One region of the Methylovorus glucosotrophus genome, then DNA from elsewhere that is predicted to be linked to it. Evidence: predicted binding sites of a transcription regulator. Region 1 holds the regulator's gene; the other holds the start of a gene.
The links. The regulator FliA, encoded in region 1, starts transcription of late flagellar genes. The targets are predictions, from matches to a motif close to CTAAAGTTNNCNNAAANNNTGCCGATANNA.

Region 1 (3,385 bases):
TGGCTGACGCCGGTGCTGGTGCCGCTGCCGGCGTAGCGGTGGCTTCCGGGGCATTGCTTGCCTCGGGTGCGGGTGGCGCTGTTGGCCGGATGACCGTCGTTTTGTCAGGGGTAATCTCGGAAACATCGGTCTGATTGGGCATCAGCGAGTCGTAAAGAATCATGATGGAAACGCGACGGTTGCGCGCCCGGCCCAGTGGCGTGCTGTTGTCCTCCAGCGGTTGCGAGGCGCCAAAGCCCACGGCGCTCAGGCGTTTCTCATCCAGGCCGCTATCCTGCAGCATGCGTACCACGCTGCTGGCGCGCATGGCGGACAGCTCCCAGTTGGAGTAAAACTTGTCGTTATGGATGGGCACATTGTCGGTGTGGCCTTCCACCTGAATCGCATGGTTATTGGCTTTCAGTGCCTGCGCGATTTCGTTGAGCGGACCGCTGGCGATGGGTTGCAGCTCGGAGGCGCCGGGCGCAAACAGCAGGCTGTCGTGGATATCCACCCGCACGCCGCGGTTGTTCTGCATGACTTTGATCTTGCCTTCCAGCACCATGGGGGCCAGGTGGTTGGCGAGATTGTTCGCCATGGCGGTCATGGCTTCGCGTTCACGGCGTTGTTTGTCGTTGCGGCGGGCGAGTTCCAGCGGACGGATGAACGATGGCTGCCCATACAGGCCCTTGATATTGGCATGCTCGTTGTTGCCATCGGGCGGGTTGTTGAGTTGGGGCGTGTTTTCGCCGGTGAAGGCGGTGCCCAGAGAAGATGTCAGCTGCTCGTACTTGCCCTGATTGACCGAGGAGATCGCGTACATGACCACAAAAAACGCAAACAGCAGGGTGATGAAGTCAGCATAGGACACCATCCAGCGTTCCTTGTTGTCCTCGTCTTCCTCTACCTGTCTTCTGCGCATGGATAGGGTTCCGTATCAGCGCATGTAGCTGTTGAGGCGCTCTTCCACCACGCGCGTATGGTCGCCTTGGGCGATGGATACCCAGGCATTCATGAGCATTTCGCGCCGGCTGGCCTCTTGCAATACGTAAGCCTTGAGCTTGCTGCCTATGGGCAGGAACACAATATTGGCGAGGCCCACGCCATAGATCGTGGCGACGAATGCCACCGCAATGCCACTGCCCAGACGGCTGGGGTCGGACAAATTTTCCATCACATGAATCAGGCCCAGCACCGCCCCCAGAATGCCAATGGTAGGCGCGTAGCCGCCGGCGGAATCCCAGATTTTGGCGGCGCTGCGGTACTGGCTTTCGTAATAGTAGATATCAATGGCGCAGATTTCGCGGATCTTGTCAGCGGCGATGCCGTCGATCAGCAGGCGCAGGCCTTTTTTGATAAAGGGGTCAGTTTCGTTATACAGCTGGGCTTCGAGCTTGAGCAGGCCATCGCGGCGGGCGGTGTGGCTCCAGCCGATGATGCGGCGACTGAGTTCTTTTCGGTCATCCACCGGTGGTTGCACGATCCAGCGCAGCAGCATGATACCCAGCTTGAAATTGGCAGGTTTGCTTTGCAGCAGGACGGCACCAAAGGTGCCAAAAACCACAATCAGGAAAGCCGCAGGCTGAATCAGCGAGGCAACCTTGCCGCCTTCAATAGCTTGCCCCAACAGAATGCCGAAAATGGCGAGTAAGATGCCGCCTAGGCTGCCCCAGTCCATAATTGCTCTTTCATGTAAGCGCGTAATCGAGCAATGGCTTGACTATGCAACTGGCAGACCCGTGATTCTGAGACATTCATCACGGCGCCAATTTCTTTGAGGTTAAGTTCTTGTTCGTAGTACAGACCCATTAAAATCTGTTCGCGCTCGGGCAGGTTTTCAATTGCTTCAATCAGGGTTTCCCGGAAATTGCTGTCGAGCAGGCCTTTGATCGGGTTGCCTGAGTCATCCTGCAGAAAGCGGTCCAGAAAGTGGTCGCCGCCTTCGGATTCATGAAAATCTTCGTAGTAGAGCAACTGGTGGCCGCTGCATTCGCCCAGCATGTCGTAGTAATCATCCAGCGACATCTTGAGTTGCTTGGCGACTTCGCCTTCGGTCGGTGGCCGTCCCAGCACTTGTTCCAGCTGGTTGATGGCACCTTCCACATCGCGCATGTTCTTGCGGATGCTGCGCGGCAGCCAGTCGGCATTGCGCAGCTCATCTATCATGGCGCCGCGTATGCGCTGGGCTGCGTAGGTTTCAAACTGGGCGCCATGCGTATCTTCATAACGATTGATCGCATCCAGCAGGCCCATCATGCCGGCCTGCACCAGGTCGTCCAGCTCCACGCTGGGCGGCAGCTTCGCCTTCAGCTGATAGGCCAGCTTCTTCACCAGCGTGGCATGCTGGTGCAGCAGGCTATCTTTCTGATTGGGTTTTCCCGTGGCCGTATACATACTTTCCTTGCTTGGGCACCTTGTCGTTTAATAGTGTGAGATGGATCACAAGCATTGCTTGCCGACATTCTACACCCGTGCCGCGCGAGCGCCAGCCCGCCTGCGGTTGCGCATATCAATCCGATATGTGCAACCGTGCCTGAGCCGAGGCTGCGGCAGTGTCTTGCCCTGCGTATTGTGGCCTGGCCTTACAGCGTGATCGAAGTGCGCTGAATCTCTGCCAGTATCGCCTGCCGGTAGTCCAGCTTGCGCGCCAGTGCCTTGAAGGCAGCCGAGGCTTGTGCCATTGGAAATGCATCAATGACTACGCGCCCCAGTTTTTCTGCCCGGCTCAGGTGCTCATCCGCCGGGATCGCCCCCATGAACTCCAGGTCTATCTGCATGAAGCGGCGTGCTACCTGTGCAATGTTCTCAAACACCAGCATGGCCTGGGCCTGGCTGGCGTTGCTCACCACAATACCGAAAGAACGTCGCCCCAGCTGGCTGCATACCTGCTTGATGAGGATATAGGCCTGCTTGATCGACTCCGGATCGCGCGTGAGTTGAATCACAATTTCGCCATCGTTGAGCGATTGTAATGGCAGAGCGTTATTATTTAAAACAGTATCGACCAACACGATGTCATATTCCTGCGCCAGCTTGCCGAAGATACGGTCCAGCTGCAGGCCTTCTGCCTGCTGGAACTGCATGCTGCCCTGCTTGGGCAAGAGACGGCTGATGCGATAACCCTGCTCGGAAAACTTTATCGCCTTGTTCAAAGGCACGCGCTGATTGGCAACTTCCAGCAGGCTGGGGGTATTGCCCAGCTTGTAATGGGTCAGGGCATCGCCGGTATTGGCGGTGGCGTGCACGATGATGACATTGTTGCCATCATCCTGAATCGAGGCGCCGAGATTCTTGATCAGTCTGGCCTGGGCATTGCCCGGCATGGCGGATAACACCGACACGATACGGGGCCGGGGGCCGGACATGATGCGCCGCAGACCAGCGGCTTGATCTTCGCGGAAACTAG
Region 2 (3,385 bases), 2.0 Mb from region 1:
TCCATATCGCCCAGCAGGCGGAAGAACATAGTCATGTCGACCTCCGCCCTTGTCATCAATTCGAAAATTTCGCTCATCAAGGCGGCATCATCGTCCTGCCAGTCGCGCAGCCCGAATTTGGCGGCCAAGCCCTGGCTCCATGCCTGCCCATAGGTGCTGTCAAACATGCCCAGGCTTTCGACAAGCGGCGCAGGATCGGGCAACAACAGCGCCAGCGCTTCTGCCAGCCGTTCCAGATTCCAGTGCGCAATATCGGGTTGACGACCAAAGCAGTAGCGGCGGCCGGAGGCGTCCGTGGTGTTCGGAGTCCAGCCGGGATCAAAATTGTCTATCCAGCCATAGGGGCCGTAATCAATGGTGAGCCCGAGAATGGACATGTTGTCCGTATTCATGACGCCATGCACAAACCCTACGCGCATCCACTCCGCCATCAGCAGGGCCGTGCGGCGGCAGATCTCGCCGAACCAGATGGGCACGCGCTCATGCAGCGGCATATCGGCGGGGAAAGCCATGTCGGCAAAGTCGCGTTGCATGGTGAATTCGGTCAGGCGGCGTAGCAGATCAATATCCCCGCGCGATGCGGGCAGCTCAAAATGCCCAAAGCGGATGAACGATGGGGCGACGCGACAGACGATAGCGCCGGGCTCGCGTTCCGGGTGACCATCGTAAAACATGTCACGTATCACGCTATCGCCCGTTGCCACCAGGCTCAGTGCCCGCGTGGTGGGGATGCCCAGGTGGAACATGGCTTCGCTGCACAAGAATTCGCGCAAGGAGGAGCGCAATACTGCCCGGCCATCGGCGCGACGGGAATATGGGGTGGCGCCTGCGCCCTTCAGTTGCAGTTCCCAGCGCTCGCCAGCGGCATTCACGGTCTCCCCCAGAAAAATGGCGCGGCCATCGCCCAGCTGCCCGGCCCAGTTGCCAAACTGATGGCCGCCATAACAGGTCGCGTAATGCTGCATGCCGGGCAACAAGCCATTGCCGGACAGTGCTTGCAGCATGGCGTCTGATTGCATATCCGCCGCAGTGAGTCCTAACGTGGTCGCCATTTCAGGTGACCACGCCAGCATCCGGGGCGCGCTTACAGGCGTGGCATCCACCCGCGACCAGAGGGCGCCATGCACCTGGCGCAGCTGGGCGCCCTGTATGGGGTCACCGGGGAGTTCGTTTAGCAGGCGATTATCGAATGACAGCATCATGACCTTGGATTTAGGGGTTATTGGGCGGTGGCGGTTGTTGAATGCGTTGCCAGCCTGTGAAGTATCCATGACGGGCAGTGCTTCTTGCGAAGTCTAGCAGAAGCTCGCGATGAAGCAGGCCCTGCAATCAAAAGACCACCAGTGCAAAAACAAGTTTGCCGGGCTTGAGCAAGTTTTTTTCATGATAGCCCTAAAGAACGCGTAAAGCCTGCCGATACAGTAGTGTAGATGAGGAGAATTGTATGGATTCCGTGACCAGTGCCACCGTAGCCGCCAGCATGGCCGAGACCAAGGCCGGGCAAGCCGTCAGCATGGAAGTGCTTAAAAAAGCCCTGGATGCACAGGCCACTGCCGCCGCTGGCATGATAGAAGCCTTGCCAAAAATACAGAACCTGCCTGATCATCTCGGCCAGAATATCAATACCACTGCCTGACCTTCCCCTATCCCTGTTACCTGCCAGTTTGTAGGATGGCACGGATACACTTATCGGCGAAATGCCGATGCTGCCTGAGTAAGTACTAACGTATCATGGGGTATCCCTATTTCAAGATACCATCATGATCAAAATGCAACTGGCCATCAGCCTCAAATATGAAGTGCTGGACCCCCGGGCCGATTTCATCCTCAATCTGCATGCCGCGCAGACAGCGAATCAATCTGTCATGAACGAGCACCTGCAATTCAGCCAGCCATTGCAATATGAACTCTACGAGGATACGTTCTATGGCACGCGCTATGTGCGTTGCCAGGCAGAGGCCGGCCCGCTGGAAGTGCATTATTCGGCGACGGTGGAAGTCGACCATCAGCTGGAGGCTCCCGACACCTTGCAGGAAGTGGCGATCACCGATATCCCCATTCAATATCTGCGCTACCTTTACCCCAGCCGCTATTGCCAATCAGATCTGTTGCAAGCATTTGCCAACCAGCAGTTCGGTCACCTGCCACGCGGTTATGCCCGCGTAAAGGCGGTATGTGACTGGGTGCATGGTAACCTCGCCTATTTGCCGGGCAGCACCAACAGCATGAGCGCCGCGACGGATGTCATCGAACAGAAGGCCGGGGTATGCCGTGACTTTTCACATGCGATGATTGCCTTGTGCCGCGCGTTGAATATGCCTGCCCGCTTTGTAACAGGCGTGGATTACGGTTCAGACCCGGCCAGTGGTCCGCATGATTTTCATGCCTATGTCGAAGTTTATCTGGGCGATCGCTGGTATGTATTTGAACCCACAGGCATCTCGCCGCGTCTGGGCTTGATACGCCTGGGTACGGGTCGTGATGCCGCCGATGTCTCATTTGCTACGGTGTTTGGTGCAATTAATTCCTGGGCGCCGCTGATCGAGATTGAGGCCTTGCAGGATCCGGCATCCGGTATCGTGCTGCCTCAACACAGCGATCAGGCGGTCTCCACCGACGCTTGAGCGTTCAAGCGGCTGCAGCCTGGGGTTTGGGTGCGGTGTCGACTTCGCCGCCGAGGGCTGCCAATAATTCGGGTAAAAGCTGACTCAGCTCACCACTCATCATGACAAAGTCGCTGTCGAACATCTCTTCGGCAGCGACATCTGCCGCCGCTTCTTTCAGCACATCCAGTACTTCCAGGCGTTTGATCTGCAGCACATCGTTCAACACAAAGGCAATGCGGTCACGCCAGGTCATGGCCAGGCGGGTCACCTGTTTGCCGCCCTGAATATGTTTACGGATTTCCTCGGCTTCAAGGTCATGCCTTACATAGCGCACGGTGGCCTTGTCATCGCCCAGTGCGCGCAATTCACAATCACGATCCACACTGAAGCCGTGCGGGGCTTCACTGCCAGCCAGCCATCCTGTCATGGCGCTGGTGGGCGAGAGATTGGTCTTGATCAGGCGCAAGGAAAAGCCATCCACCGATTTGTGCAGTTGCTCCAACAAGGTATCCGCCAGGGCGGCGCTGGCGGCATCCACCACAAACCAGCCATTGGCAAGGTCCAGCCATGCATAAATAGTGCGGCGCAATGAAAAAGCACGTGGCCGCAGCTCATCGGCAATGGCTTCCTTCAGCTCTTTCATCTGTTTGCGCCCCGGTTTGTAGCCCTGCTGTTCTTCCAGTTCCAGCGCGCGGGCCTTGGCATATTGGTTGATCACGCTGGTGGGCAGTATCTTCTTTTCCACACACAGTGCAATCAGCACTTGCTGAGCTTGCACA

Region 2: a site for FliA is predicted at 1,393-1,422, ahead of FNL37_RS00795 (YjfB family protein). Genes of this name have one in related genera too.

The regions. Positions count from the first base shown of each region.
Region 1 is NZ_VMSE01000001.1:2,173,722-2,177,106, reverse strand. It holds gene motD (flagellar motor protein MotD) at 1-901, opposite strand, end outside; gene FNL37_RS10215 (flagellar motor protein) at 917-1,657, opposite strand; gene FNL37_RS10210 (RNA polymerase sigma factor FliA) at 1,639-2,373, opposite strand; gene FNL37_RS10205 (MinD/ParA family ATP-binding protein) at 2,562-3,385, opposite strand, start outside; gene flhF (flagellar biosynthesis GTPase FlhF) at 3,382-3,385, opposite strand, start outside.
Region 2 is NZ_VMSE01000001.1:174,734-178,118, forward strand. It holds gene FNL37_RS00790 (protein adenylyltransferase SelO) at 1-1,199, opposite strand, end outside; gene FNL37_RS00795 (YjfB family protein) at 1,445-1,636, shown strand; gene FNL37_RS00800 (transglutaminase-like domain-containing protein) at 1,761-2,624, shown strand; gene FNL37_RS00805 (recombination-associated protein RdgC) at 2,629-3,385, opposite strand, start outside.